2 linked regions of the Lichenibacterium dinghuense genome follow. The main gene of each other region encodes a partner of the protein of the gene in region 2 in a complex. Links are inferred from orthologs where the notes say so. Each region holds a gene or a part of one and is shown on either strand. Other genes may lie near its edges.

Region 1 (3,815 bases), 3.9 Mb from region 2 along the record:
ATGCCGAGCGCCGCCAGCCCCTGCTCGCGCACGTCCTCGATCTTGGCGACCGAGGCCGGCGGCAGGCCGAGCGCGGCCCCTTCCTTGGCCAGCACGTCGAAGGTGACGTTGGTGGGCACCACGTAGGCGCCGCGCTCCTTCACGAGGCGCGCCGTTTCCGGGGTGATGAGGTTGCCGTGCTCGACCGACACCACGCCGAGTTCCACCGCGCGCCGGATCGCCTCGTCGGTGTAGAGGTGGGCGGCCACGTAGGTCTGGGCGTTGCGCGCCTCCTCGACGGCGGCGCGGATCTCGTCGGCCGACAGGCCCAGGAAGGCGATCGGGTCGGTGGGCGACGACACGCCGCCGTTGGCCATGATCTTGATGAAGGCCGCGCCGCCCTTGATCTCCTCGCGGCAGGCGCGGCGGACCTGGTCGACGCCGTCGACCACGCGGCCGAGCGAGCCGGCGCGGTCGCGGTAATAGTCGACGTCGCGCGCGTGATAGGGGCCGCGGTAATCGGTGTGGCCACCGGTCTGCGACAGAGCCTTGCCGCAAATGACGAGGCGCGGGGCCTCGATCAGGCCCTCGTCGATCGCCTGCACCAGCCCGACGTCGGCGCCGCCGAGGTCGCGCACCGTGGTGAAACCGCGCATCAGCATGCCCCGCATGATGCGGGCCGAGCGCACCGCCACCAGGGTGTTGGGCAGCTCGGCGTTGCGCCCGAGGTCCGCCACCGTGGCGATCACGTGGACGTGGCAGTCGATCAGCCCCGGCATCAGCGTGCGGCCGCGCAGGTCGACGGTGCGGGCCGATGAGGCGCGCAGCGGCCGGTCCGACACCTCGCGAATCACGCCGTCCTCGACGAGCACGTGGCGGTCGGCGAGCGCGGCTTCGGCGCGGCCGTCCAGGACCGAGGCGTTGGCGAAGAGGGTGGTGGCCATGGGTGTCTCCGGAGCGGGCGGCTCGGCCCCGCCATCATGCATACAGGGCGGGCCGGGTCGAGGGCATGCGCGGGACCACGATGACTTGCATGCAGAATGCCCAGGCGTGCCGGCAACATGGGCTTGTCCGACGACGGCCCGCCGCTAGGCTGCGGGATCCGCATCGGGCCGCACCGGAGCCGCCATGACCGACCTGACGTCCCGCATCGAGCGGCTGCCGTTCTCGCCCTTCCACTGGAAGCTGCTGCTGATGGGCGGCCTCGGCTACACGTTCGACGGGCTCGATCTCGCGGTCGTGGCCTTCGTGCTGCCGGTGCTGCGCGGGCTGTGGTCGCTGTCCAGCGTGCAGGTCGGGGTGCTCGGCAGCGGCACCTACGTGGGCTACCTCGTGGGGGCGCTGCTGGCCGGCGTGCTCGGCGACCTGATCGGCCGCCGCGCCGTGATGATGAGCGCGCTGGTGATCTACTGCGCGGCCTCGCTGGCCAGCGCCTTCGCGAACGATTGGACGGCGTTCCTGGCCTGCCGGGTGGTGGCGGGCGCGGGGACGGGCGCCGAATCGGCCATCGTGGCGCCGTTCCTGGCCGAGTTCGTCGCGAGTCGCTACCGGGGTCGCTTCACGGAGTCGCTGGCCGGATTCTTCTCCTTCGGCTTCTTCGGCGCGGCGCTGCTCGGATATTTCGCCGTGCCGGCCGCGCCTTCCGCCTAGCGCGCCGTGCTGGCCCTGACGGCCGCGCCGGTCCTGCTGCTGCTGTGGTGGCGGCGGGCCCTGCCCGAGTCGCCGCGCTGGCTCGCCAGCGTGGGCCGCACCGCCGAGGCCGAGCGCGTCGTCGGGCGCATGGAGGCGGAAGCCGGGATGACCGGCACCACGCGTCCCGAGCCGGCCCCGGCAGCCCGAGCGGCGGTCCCGGCCGCGGCGCGGGGGTCTGCGGCGCGCAACCTCGCCCTGCTGTGGTCGCCGGCCCTCCGGCGGGTGACGGCCATGAGCTGGATCATGTGGCTGTCCATCACCTTCTGCTACTACGCGTTCTTCACCTGGATCCCCAGCCTGCTCGTCGAGAGCGGCATGACGATCACGAAGAGCTTCGGCTATTCCATCGCGATCTTCGCGGCGCAGATCCCGGGCTACTTCTCGGCCGCTTGGTTCAACGAGCGGATCGGACGCCAGCTCACCATCGCGTCCTACATGGTGCTGGGTGGGCTGTCGGCCGTGGCGCTGGCGCTGAGCCACGCGGACGGCACCGTGATGGCGGCGGGCGTGTGCCTGTCCTTCTTCATGAACGGCACCTACGCGGGCGTCTACGCCTACACGCCGGAGATCTTCCCGACCGCGATCCGGGCCACGGGCACCGGCACGTCCTCGGCTGTGGGCCGGCTCGGCGCCATCGCGTCGCCGGTGCTGGTGGGCTGGCTCTACCCCAACCTCGGCTTCGCGGGCGTGTTCGGCGCCACCACGCTGGTGCTGCTCGGCGGCGCGCTCGCCGTGATGGTGATGGGCATACCGACCCGCGACCGGTCCCTCGAAGCCATCGCGGCCGCCGAGTTCGGCGCGTCGCCGGCGCCCTCAGCCGACTCCCCCCGGGCGGCCGACGCCCGGAGCTGACGTCAGTCGGCGTCGAAGGGCTCGGCGCCGGCCGGCTTGCCGTCCGCGCCGAGCGTGATCTTCTCGATCCGCATCTCGGCACTGCGCAGCAGCCCGTCGCAGTGCTTCTTCAGGGCCTCGCCGCGCTCGTAGATGGCGATGGAGTCCTCCAGCGCGACGTTGCCGCGCTCCAGCCGCGTCACGATGTCCTCGAGCTCCGCCAACGCCTTCTCGAAGGGCAATGCGGCGATCTCGCCCAAGCCTGCCTGATCCAAGTCCGAAACCTCGCCCTTCCTCACGTCGTATCACCATGGCGGCCCGGGCCAGGAAGGCAAGGCCGATCGACCGAGACACGATCCCCCCATGACACAAGCCATGAACCCGGCCCGGCCGCGGCTGATCAAGCGCCACAGCGCGCTCGTGCGCGTCACCCACTGGATCAACGCCCTCTGCCTCGTGCTGCTGCTGATGAGCGGGCTGCAGATCTTCAACGCCCATCCGGCCCTCTACGTCGGATCAAAATCCGACTTCTCCGACCCCGTCTTCGCGATCGACTCCCGCGACGTGAACGGCCACACCGAGGGCTACACGGCGCTGCTCGGCCACAGCGTGAACACCTCGGGCGTGCTCGGGCTGTCCGACGTCGCCGGCCAGCCGACCGAGCGCGCCTTCCCGAGCTGGATCACCCTGCCCTCGAACCAGGACCTCGAGACCGGCCGCCATTGGCACTTCCTGATGGCGTGGCTGCTGGTCATCAACGGCGTGCTCTACCTCGCCCACGGCCTGTATTCGCGCCACTTCGCGCGCGACATCGTGCCGGACCGCGACGAGCTCGCCCACACGGGCCAGGCGGTCGTCGACCACCTCAAGCTGCGCTTCCCCCACGGCGAAAACGCGCGGGGGTACAACGTCCTGCAGAAGCTCACCTATTTCGCGGTGATCTTTGTCGCCCTGCCGCTCATCGTTCTGGCCGGCTGGACCATGTCGCCGGGGCTCGACGCCGTCTTCCCGTTCCTGACGACGGTCCTCGGCGGCCGGCAGACCGCCCGCACCATCCACTTCGTCGTGGCCTGGGGGCTCGTCGCCTTCTTCGTGGTCCATATCGCGATGGTGCTGCTGACCGGCGTCCTCAACAACATGCGCTCGATGATCACCGGCTGGTTCGACACGGGCGAAGCCAAGGACAGCGAGGTCACCACCAATGCGTGAGATCCGTCATTCCCGCCGCGGGCTCATCAAGGGCGCGCTGGCGAGCCTCGGCGGCCTCGGCCTCGCGGGCTGCGACGGCGGCGCGGACAACCCGATCGTGCAGA
Region 2 (8,368 bases):
AGCCGCTCGCGGCGTAGGCGAGGCGCCGCACGGCGCCGTTCTCGACCACGTTGATCGCCATCGGGGCCGTGAACAGGAAGCCGCGGTGCAGCGGCTCGATGGCGAAGCCGACGTTGTCGCCGGCCCACAGCGCCGTGCCGGCCTTGGGGCGGATCGACACATATTGGTCGTAGGTCAGGTTCGAGAAGGCGCCCGGCAGCGGCACCGCGGGCGCCTCATAGCTCTTCTTGGCGAGGGCGCGGGCCTTGTCGACGACGGCCGACAGGTCGAAGGTGGCGGCCGGCGGCGCCGAGCCCTGCGGCGCCGGGGCCGGCGCCCCGGCGGGGGCCGGGGGCGCGTCGGCGGCCGCCGGGGTCAGGCCGGCGCCGAGCCCGGTGGCGGCCCATTTCAAGAGATCCCGGCGAAGCAGCATCGGCCATCTGGAACGAGAACACGGAAGGGCGGGCGCCGCCCGGTGCAGGTCTCCGCGGGGATGAGCGCTCCGCCGCGCCGGGCATCGTCGCTCGAAGCGAAGCACTCATCCCCGCGGGAGCCCGGTCCGGGCGCCGCCGGCCGCATCGCCTCGTATAGCCCATATCCGACGTGCGGCGAGGCGATTTTTGCACGCGCTGCACCGCCGCCGCGGGCCGGATGGGCCTTCGCCGCAATCTCCTGTTAAGGCGGCGCGTCGATGGGAAGGCGGACGCGCGGGAGTTCGGACGGGATGAGCGGATCGAGACGGTGCCTCGCCGTGGTGCTGGCGGCGGGCGAGGGGACGCGCATGCGCTCCGACACGCCCAAGGTCCTGCACCGCCTGGCCGGGCGCAGCATGCTGGGCCACGTGCTCGGCATCGTGGCGGAGGCCGGGGCCGAGGCCGTCGTCGTGGTGGTCGGCCCGGGGCGGGACGACGTCGCGGCCGAAGCGCGGCGCGCCTTCCCGGGGGCCGAGATCGCCGTGCAGGCGGAGCGGCTCGGCACCGCCCACGCGGTCCTGGCGGCGCGCGACGCCATCGCGCGCGGCTACGACGACCTTCTGGTGCTGTTCGCCGACGTGCCGCTGGTGGCGCCCGCGGCGCTCGCCGACATGCGGGCCGCGCTGGCCGCGGGGGCCGGCCTCGTGGCGCTCGGCTTCGAGGCCGCCGACCCGACCGGCTACGGCCGGCTGCTGACGGAGGACGGCGCGCTCGTCGCCATCCGCGAGCACAAGGACGCGACGGAAGCCGAGCGCGCCGTGAGGCTCTGCTTCGCCGGGCCGATGGCGCTCGACGGCCGCACCGCGCTCGACCTGCTCGGGCGCGTCGGCTGCGACAACGCCCAGAAGGAATATTACCTCACCGCGGCCGTGGAGCTGGCGCTGGCCGACGGGCGGCGCTGTGCCGCGATCTCCTGCCCGGAGGCCGACGCCATGGGGGTCAACGACCGCGCGCAGCTCGCGAGCGCCGAGGCCGCCGTGCAGGCGCGGCTGCGGCTCGCCGCGATGCGCGGCGGCACGACGCTGCAGGCGCCGGGCACGGTGTTCCTCAGCCACGACACGCGCTTCGGGCGCGACGTCGTGGTCGAGCCGCACGTGGTCTTCGGGCCCGGCGTGCGGGTCGAGGACGGCGCGGTCATCCACAGCTTCTCGCACCTCGAAGGCGCGCGGGTGGGCCCGAACGCCGACGTCGGGCCCTACGCGCGGCTGCGGCCGGGGGCGGCGCTCGGGCGCGCCGCCAAGGTCGGCAACTTCGTCGAGGTGAAGAGCGCCGACATCGGCGACGGCGCCAAGGTGAGCCACCTCACCTACATCGGCGACGCCAGCGTGGGCGCGGAGGCCAACATCGGCGCCGGCACGGTGACCTGCAACTACGACGGCTACGGCAAGTTCCGCACCGTGATCGGCGAGGGGGCCTTCATCGGCTCGAACTCGTCGCTGGTGGCGCCCGTCACGGTCGGGCGCGGCGCCTACGTGGCGTCGGGCTCCGCCGTCACCGAGGACGTGCCGGAGGACGCGCTGGCGATCGGCCGCGCCCGGCAGACCACGAAGGACGGCCGGGCGAAGCTGCTGCGCGCCGAGCGGGCCGCCGCCAAGGCGGCCCGCAAGGGATGAGCGGCCCTCGAGCCCGCGCCCCTACCGGTTCTTCCCCGGCACCCACAGCACGTCGCCGTCCTTGAGGTGGTTGCAGTGGCGCGAGGCCACGAACAGGAAGTCCGACAGGCGGTTGGCGTAGCCGACCGCCGCGGCGCTGACGGCCTCGCCGTGGCCGACCTTGAGGTCCACCATCAGCCGCTCGGCGCGCCGGCACACCGTGCGGGCGAGGTGGAGGTGGGCGGCGGCCGGCGTGCCGCCGGGCAGCACGAAGGAGCGCAGCGGCGACAGGTCGGCGTTGAGCTCGTCGATCTCGCGCTCCAGCCGGTCCACCTGGGCCTGCACCATGCGCAGGCGGGAGCCCTCCGCCTCGCCCTCGGCCGGCGGGGTCGCGAGGTCGGCGCCGAGGTCGAACAGGTCGTTCTGGATGCGCCCCAGCATGGCGTCGAGCTTCGGCGACTCGGCCGCCGCGTGGAGGCGCGCCATGCCGATGGCGGCGTTGCACTCGTCCACCGTGCCGTAGGCCGCGATCCGCACGTCCGACTTGCGGCGGCGCTCGCCCGAGCCCAGCGCCGTCGTCCCGTCGTCGCCGGTGCGCGTGTAGATGCGATTGAGGACCACCACGGCGTTCTACCCCCTGAGATACAGCACGGCCATGACCACCAGGATGGCCACGAACTGGAGCCCCACGCGCCAGCGCATCAGCCGCTGCGACGTGTTGGAACTGCCGCCGCGCACCATGTTGACCAGCCCGGCCATCAGCACGGCGAAGACGAGCCCGATCGCGACCAGGATCAGGCTGTTGGCGGCGGCGGCGGACATCGGCGGACCCGGTGCGGAAGCGGTCCGCCATCCTAAGTCATCGCGCGGCGGACCGGTAGGCGGAGCGGGGTCGCGGCTCTCATACGACATCCGTTGAATCCCTTCGGGATGCGGATGTCGGCTTCGCTCATGCGCCGCGCGGGCTGGCGATACGGCACATCGGCCGGATGCCGTATCAGCCGCGCGCCGTCCCCGCGTCGAGCGCGTGGGCGACGCGGTCGATGCGGGCCGCGGCCTCGCCGATCGCGCCGGCGGCCGCCTCGGCGAGGGCGTCGATGCGCGCGTCGGCACCGGCCTGCTCGGCCCGCAGGCGGTCGTTCTCGCCCTCCAGCGCGGCGATGTGGCGCTCGGCTTCCCCGAGCTGGTCCGCGATCGTCAGGGCCGCCATCACGGTGATGCGCGTGTCGCCGATCTCGCCGAAGCTGCCGCGCAGCTCGCCGATCTTGCCGTCGAGCCGGGCCGCGAGCCCCGCCAGGTGCTCCTCCTCGCCGTCCGCGCAGGCCATGCGGTAGACGCGGCCGCCGATCCTGACGTTGACCTGGGCCACGGCGGCCTCAGATCGGGCCGAGCGGGCGCGAGCCCGTCGGGTCGAGCTCGGCCAGGATGCCCCGCACGGTGGCGCCGGCGCGGTCGACCCGCGCCGCCACCTCGCCGGCCACGCGGTCGAGCGCGCGGGCCCTCGCCAGCGCGGCGTCGAGCTCGACGGCGAGGCGCGAGCGGTCGTCCTGCATCACGGCATACTCGACCTCGGCGTCGGCGCGGGCGGCGTCCGCCTCGGCGCGGCGCTCCGCGGCGGCGTCGAGCGCGTCGATGGCGCCGTTGAGGCGCTGGAGCGCGCGCTGCAGGGAGACGGGCAGGTCCATGGGGTTCCGCGGGATCGGGCGACGCCACGAGGGGGTGGACGGCCGCGCGGCGCAACCCTGGCGGCGAAAGCCGTCGAGGTCAAACCCGGCGCGGGCGTCGGATCAGAACAGGTCGCCCTGGCTCACGGGCGCCTTCGCGCTCCGGGCCGTCCTGGCGGGCGGGCGCGGGGCGCGGGGCGCCGCGGGTTTCCGCTTCGGCGCGTCCGGTACGGTCGGCGGGGTGCCCCCCGCGGGGCCGCCCAGCGCCTCGACGGCGAGGACGCCGTCCGCGAACTCCAGCCCGAGCCGGGCGCCGGGCGCGACCCCGGCGGCGGAGCGCAGCGGCTGGCCGGCGGCGTCGCGCACGAGGGCGTAGCCGCGGCCCAGCACCGACCTGTAGCCCAACGTGCCGAGGAGCTGCGCCAGGCGCTCGACGCGCTCGCGCCGCCGGTCGTTGGCCCGCGCGGCGGCGGGCTTCAGCCGGGCCGCCAGGGCGTCGAGCCGCTGGCGCGCCGCCGCGTTCTGCTGGCGGGCCAGGGCGGCGCGGCTCACCAGCGCCGCGCCGAGCCGCGCCGCGGCGGCGTCGAGCCGCCCGCGGCGGCGGTCGGCCAGCACGGCGGCCGAGCGGCCGAGCCGCGCGTCGAGGCCGCTCAGGCGCTCGGCCGCCCGCGCGAGGCGCGCGCCGGGCGACTGGGCGGCGAGGCGGGTGCCGACCCGCGCCACGGCGAGGCGGCGCGCGTCGGCGCCGCGGCGCAGCGCGGAGGGCAGGGCGGTCGCGGCGCGGTCGAGCCGCTGGCGCGGCAGCGCCAGGAGCTCCGCGCCGTCCGGCAGGGCGCGGGCGGCCGAGCGCAGCGCGTCGCGCGCGCCCTCCACCCGCCGCAGCATCGCGGCGCCGTGGCGGGCGCCGAGCCGGTCGAGCCCCACGGCGAGCTCGGCCCGCACCGGCACGCAGAGCTCGGCGGCGCCGGTGGGGGTTGGCGCACGGAGGTCGGCCACGTGGTCGAGCAGCGTCCAGTCGGTCTCGTGGCCGACGGCGGACACCAGCGGGATGCGGCATTCCGCGGCGGCGCGGATCACCACCTCGTCGTTGAAGCCCCACAGGTCCTCGAGCGAGCCGCCGCCGCGCGCCACGATCAGCACGTCCGGCCGCGGCAGCCGTCCGCCGGGCGGGAGCGCGTCGAAGCCCCGGATGGCGCGGGCCACCTCCTCGGCGCTGCCCTCGCCCTGCACCCGCACGGGCCACAGGATCACGCGGCGCGGGAAGCGGTCGGTGATGCGGTGGAGGATGTCGCGGATCACGGCGCCGGTCGGCGAGGTGACGACGCCCACCACGGCGGGCAGGAACGGCAGGGCGCGCTTGCGCGCCGGCTCGAACAGCCCTTCCGCCGCGAAGCGCCGGCGGCGCTCCTCCACCATGGCCATGAGGGCGCCGACGCCGGCCGGCTCCAGCGACTCGATGACGATCTGGTAGGCGGACTTGCCCGGGAAGGTGGTGATCTTGCCGGTGGCGACGACCTCCATGCCCTCTTCCGGCTTCACCCGCATGCGCGCGAAGCTGTGGCGCCACACGACGGCGTCGATGCGGGCGCCCTCGTCCTTCAGCGAGAAATAGGCGTGGCCGGAGGAGTGGGGGCCGCGGTAGTTCGACACCTCGCCCCGCACCCGCACGTGGCCGAAGCGCTCCTCGACGGTGCGCTTCAGCGCGCCCGACAGCTCGGTCACGCTGACCTCGGGCGTGTTGGACAGGCGCGAGCCCTCCGCCTCGTCGTTCGGTGCCGAGGCGGGCGCGTCGAAGATCGAGGCGGTCGCGGCCCTGCCGCGCGGGCTCGTGCGAGCCGAAGGTCTCATGGCCATGGCGCCGAGCCTACCACGGCCCGCGGGCGCCTGTCGCCCGGCCGGCCCGCGGGCCCGGATGCCGCATCGCCGGGCAGGCTGCCCGGATCGCGCGCCGTCCGGGATGGTGCGCCGCGGCGCGATCCCGGGCGGCGCCATGGCATGGCGGTTGCTTCCGTGAGCCGCGAGGGCCTCCGCGCCCACCCGTTCTCAGGAGGGCCGCCGCCATGGCCAGGACCGCCGCCCCGCTCTCCTGCCGCGCCGCCGGCCGCCGCGGCGCCGCGCGCGCCCGGCCCTGAGCCGCCGCGGCGCCCGCGAGCCGAGTCCCAGAGCTTCGATGACCGTTCAATCTTTCGCGCCGGCCGACACGCGGGAGGCCGATCCCCTGCCGGCCTCCGGCCTCGCCCCGGTCGACACCCACTGCCCCTATTGCGCGCTGCAATGCGGGATGACGCTGGTGCCCGACGCCGAGGGGCGCTTCTCCGTCGCGGCGCGGGACTTTCCCACCAACCGCGGCGGCCTGTGCCGCAAGGGCTGGACCGCCGCCTCGCTGCTCGCCTCGCCCGAGCGGCTGACCGCGCCGCTGGTCCGCGACCGCAAGGGCGGCGCGTTCAGGGAGGCCGGCTGGGACGAGGCGCTCGACCGCGTGGCCTCGCGCCTCTCGGAGGTTCGGGCCCGGCACGGCGCCGACGCCGTGGGCGTGTTCGGCGGCGGCGGCCTCACGAACGAGAAGGCCTACCTGCTCGGCAAGTTCGCGCGGCTGGCGCTCGGCACGGCCAACATCGACTACAACGGGCGCTACTGCATGTCCTCGGCCGCCGCCGCGGGCGGCCGCGCCTACGGGCTCGACCGCGGCCTGCCGTTCCCCATCGCCGACATCGCCGGGGCCGAGGCCGTGCTGATCGCCGGCAGCAACCCGGCGGAGACGATGCCGCCGCTGATGCAGTATTTCGACGAGCAGCGCGCCCGCGGGGGCCGGCTCGTCGTGGTCGACCCGCGCCGCAGCGCCACCGCCAAGCTCGCCACGCTGCACCTGCAGACGACGCCCGGCTCGGACGGCGCGCTGGCGACGGGCCTGCTCCACGTCGCCATCCGCGACCGGCTGATCGACGCGGATTTCATCGCCGAGCGCACCAGCGGCTTCGAGGCCGTGCGCCGCATCGCGGCCCAGCACTGGCCCGACCGCGTCGAGCGCGTCACCGGCGTGCCGGAGCGGCAGATCGTGGAGGCCGCCCACATCCTCGGCGAGGCCGCCACCGCCATGGTGCTGACGGGGCGGGGCCCCGAGCAGCAGAGCCAGGGCGTCGACAACGTGTCGGCATTCATCAACCTCGCGCTGGCGCTCGGCAAGGCCGGCCGGCCGTTCTGCGGCTGGGGCACGCTGACCGGCCAGGGCAACGGCCAGGGCGGGCGCGAGCACGGCCAGAAGGCCGACCAGCTCCCCGGCTACCGCAGGATCGCCGATCCGGCCCACCGCGCCGCCGTCGCCGCGGTGTGGGGCGTCGACCCCGACGCGCTGCCGGGCCCCGGCCTTTCCGCCGACGAGCTGCTCGACGCCACCGCGCCGGGCGGAAGCGTCAAGGCGCTGATGGTGCTGGCCTCCAACGTCGTCGTGTCGGCGCCGTCGGCGGGGCGCGTCAAGGCGAACCTCGCCGGGCTCGACTTCCTGGTCGTGTCCGACATCTTCCTGTCCGAGACGGCGGCGCTGGCCGACGTGGTGCTCCCCACCGCCCAATGGGCCGAGGAGGAGGGCACCATGACCAACCTCGAAGGCCGGGTGATCCGCCGCCGCCGCGCCGTGGCGCCGCCCGCTGGCGTGATGACGGACGCCGAGGTGATCGAGGCCCTGGCGGCGCGTCTCGGCTCCTCGGCCGCCTTCCCGGCCCGAGCCGAGCCCGGCTTCGAGGAGCTCGGGCGCGCGAGCCGGGGCGGCGTCGCCGACTATTCCGGCATCTCCTACGCCCGCATCGTGGCCGAGGACGGCGTGTTCTGGCCGTGCCCCGAGCCCGACCACCCCGGCACGCCGCGGCTGTTCCTCGACCGCTTCGCGACGCCGGACGGCCGCGCGCGCTTCCACGCGGTGGAGCACCGCCCCTCCGCCGAGGAGCCGGACGCGGACTACCCCTACTGGCTGACGACGGGCCGCGTGCTGGCGCAGTACCAGTCCGGCTCGCAGACGCGCCGCGTGCCGGAGCTCGCGAGCGCCGAGCCCGGCGCCTACGTCGAGATCCACCCGCAGACGGCGCGCGGCCTCGGCCTCGCCGAGGGCGACCTCGCCCGGCTGACGACGCGCCGCGGCACCATCGCGGTCAAGGCGCGGCTCGTGCCGACGATCCGCCTCGACACGCTGTTCGTGCCCTTCCACTGGGGCGACGGCCAGTCCGCCAACGTCCTCACCAACGCCGCCCTCGATCCCACCTCGCGCATGCCCGAGTTCAAGGTCTGCGCGGTGCGGGTCGAGCGGGCGGCGGCCTGACCGGAACCAGCGCCATGCAGTCGCGACCCAGGACCATCACGGGCGTGTTCCCCTTCGTGGGGGCGGGGCTGGAGCATCCGGCGCCGCTCGCCGCGGGCGTGAGCTACCGCGTGCCGCCCGACCGGCGCGCCCAGGTGATCTACCTGCGCGCCGGCAACTCCGCCGCGGCGCTCGCCTGCCTGACGGTGACGCGCGACGGCCGGGTGATGCGGCTCTTCCCCGTCGGCGCCGGGGCGGCGGTCCACGTGCCGCTCGCCGTGCTGGAGGACCTGGAGCCCGACACGCTCGTGGAGGTGCTGGTGTCGGCGCCCGAAGGCGCGGAGGGCCACATCGTGCTCGACCTCGGGCTGA

The links.
Region 1: the proteins of xseA (region 2) and L7N97_RS25190 are in contact, whole or in part, in a cryo-EM structure (PDB 8TXR), measured with the Escherichia coli proteins. The link is inferred for Lichenibacterium dinghuense from one-to-one orthologs.

What each region holds. Positions count from the first base shown.
Region 1 is NZ_JAJLMN010000001.1:5,240,819-5,244,633, reverse strand. The notes cover bases 1,145-3,815. They hold L7N97_RS25190 (exodeoxyribonuclease VII small subunit), read right to left. Parts: upstream 2,763-3,815; coding sequence 2,526-2,762; downstream 1,145-2,525. Other genes in these bases: L7N97_RS25180 (molybdopterin-dependent oxidoreductase), read left to right, coding at 3,704-3,815; L7N97_RS25185 (cytochrome b/b6 domain-containing protein), read left to right, coding at 2,866-3,711. In the rest of the region: L7N97_RS25200 (metal-dependent hydrolase family protein), read right to left, coding at 1-923. UniProt on the Escherichia coli protein: Bidirectionally degrades single-stranded DNA into large acid-insoluble oligonucleotides, which are then degraded further into small acid-soluble oligonucleotides.
Region 2 is NZ_JAJLMN010000001.1:1,342,394-1,350,761, reverse strand. Bases 3,198-6,118 are described here. They hold xseA (exodeoxyribonuclease VII large subunit), read right to left. Parts: upstream 5,563-6,118; coding sequence 3,832-5,562; downstream 3,198-3,831. Other genes in these bases: L7N97_RS06430 (molybdopterin oxidoreductase family protein), read left to right, coding at 5,879-6,118; L7N97_RS06440 (DUF4164 family protein), read right to left, coding at 3,421-3,729; L7N97_RS06445 (cell division protein ZapA), read right to left, coding at 3,198-3,413. Also shown: L7N97_RS06465 (OpgD/OpgG family glucan biosynthesis protein), read right to left, coding at 1-412; bifunctional UDP-N-acetylglucosamine diphosphorylase/glucosamine-1-phosphate N-acetyltransferase GlmU, read left to right, coding at 704-2,065; L7N97_RS06455 (cob(I)yrinic acid a,c-diamide adenosyltransferase), read right to left, coding at 2,087-2,668; L7N97_RS06450 (twin transmembrane helix small protein), read right to left, coding at 2,675-2,866; more of L7N97_RS06445, read right to left, coding at 3,042-3,197; more of L7N97_RS06430, read left to right, coding at 6,119-8,017; L7N97_RS06425 (molybdopterin oxidoreductase), read left to right, coding at 8,032-8,368. UniProt on the Escherichia coli protein: Bidirectionally degrades single-stranded DNA into large acid-insoluble oligonucleotides, which are then degraded further into small acid-soluble oligonucleotides.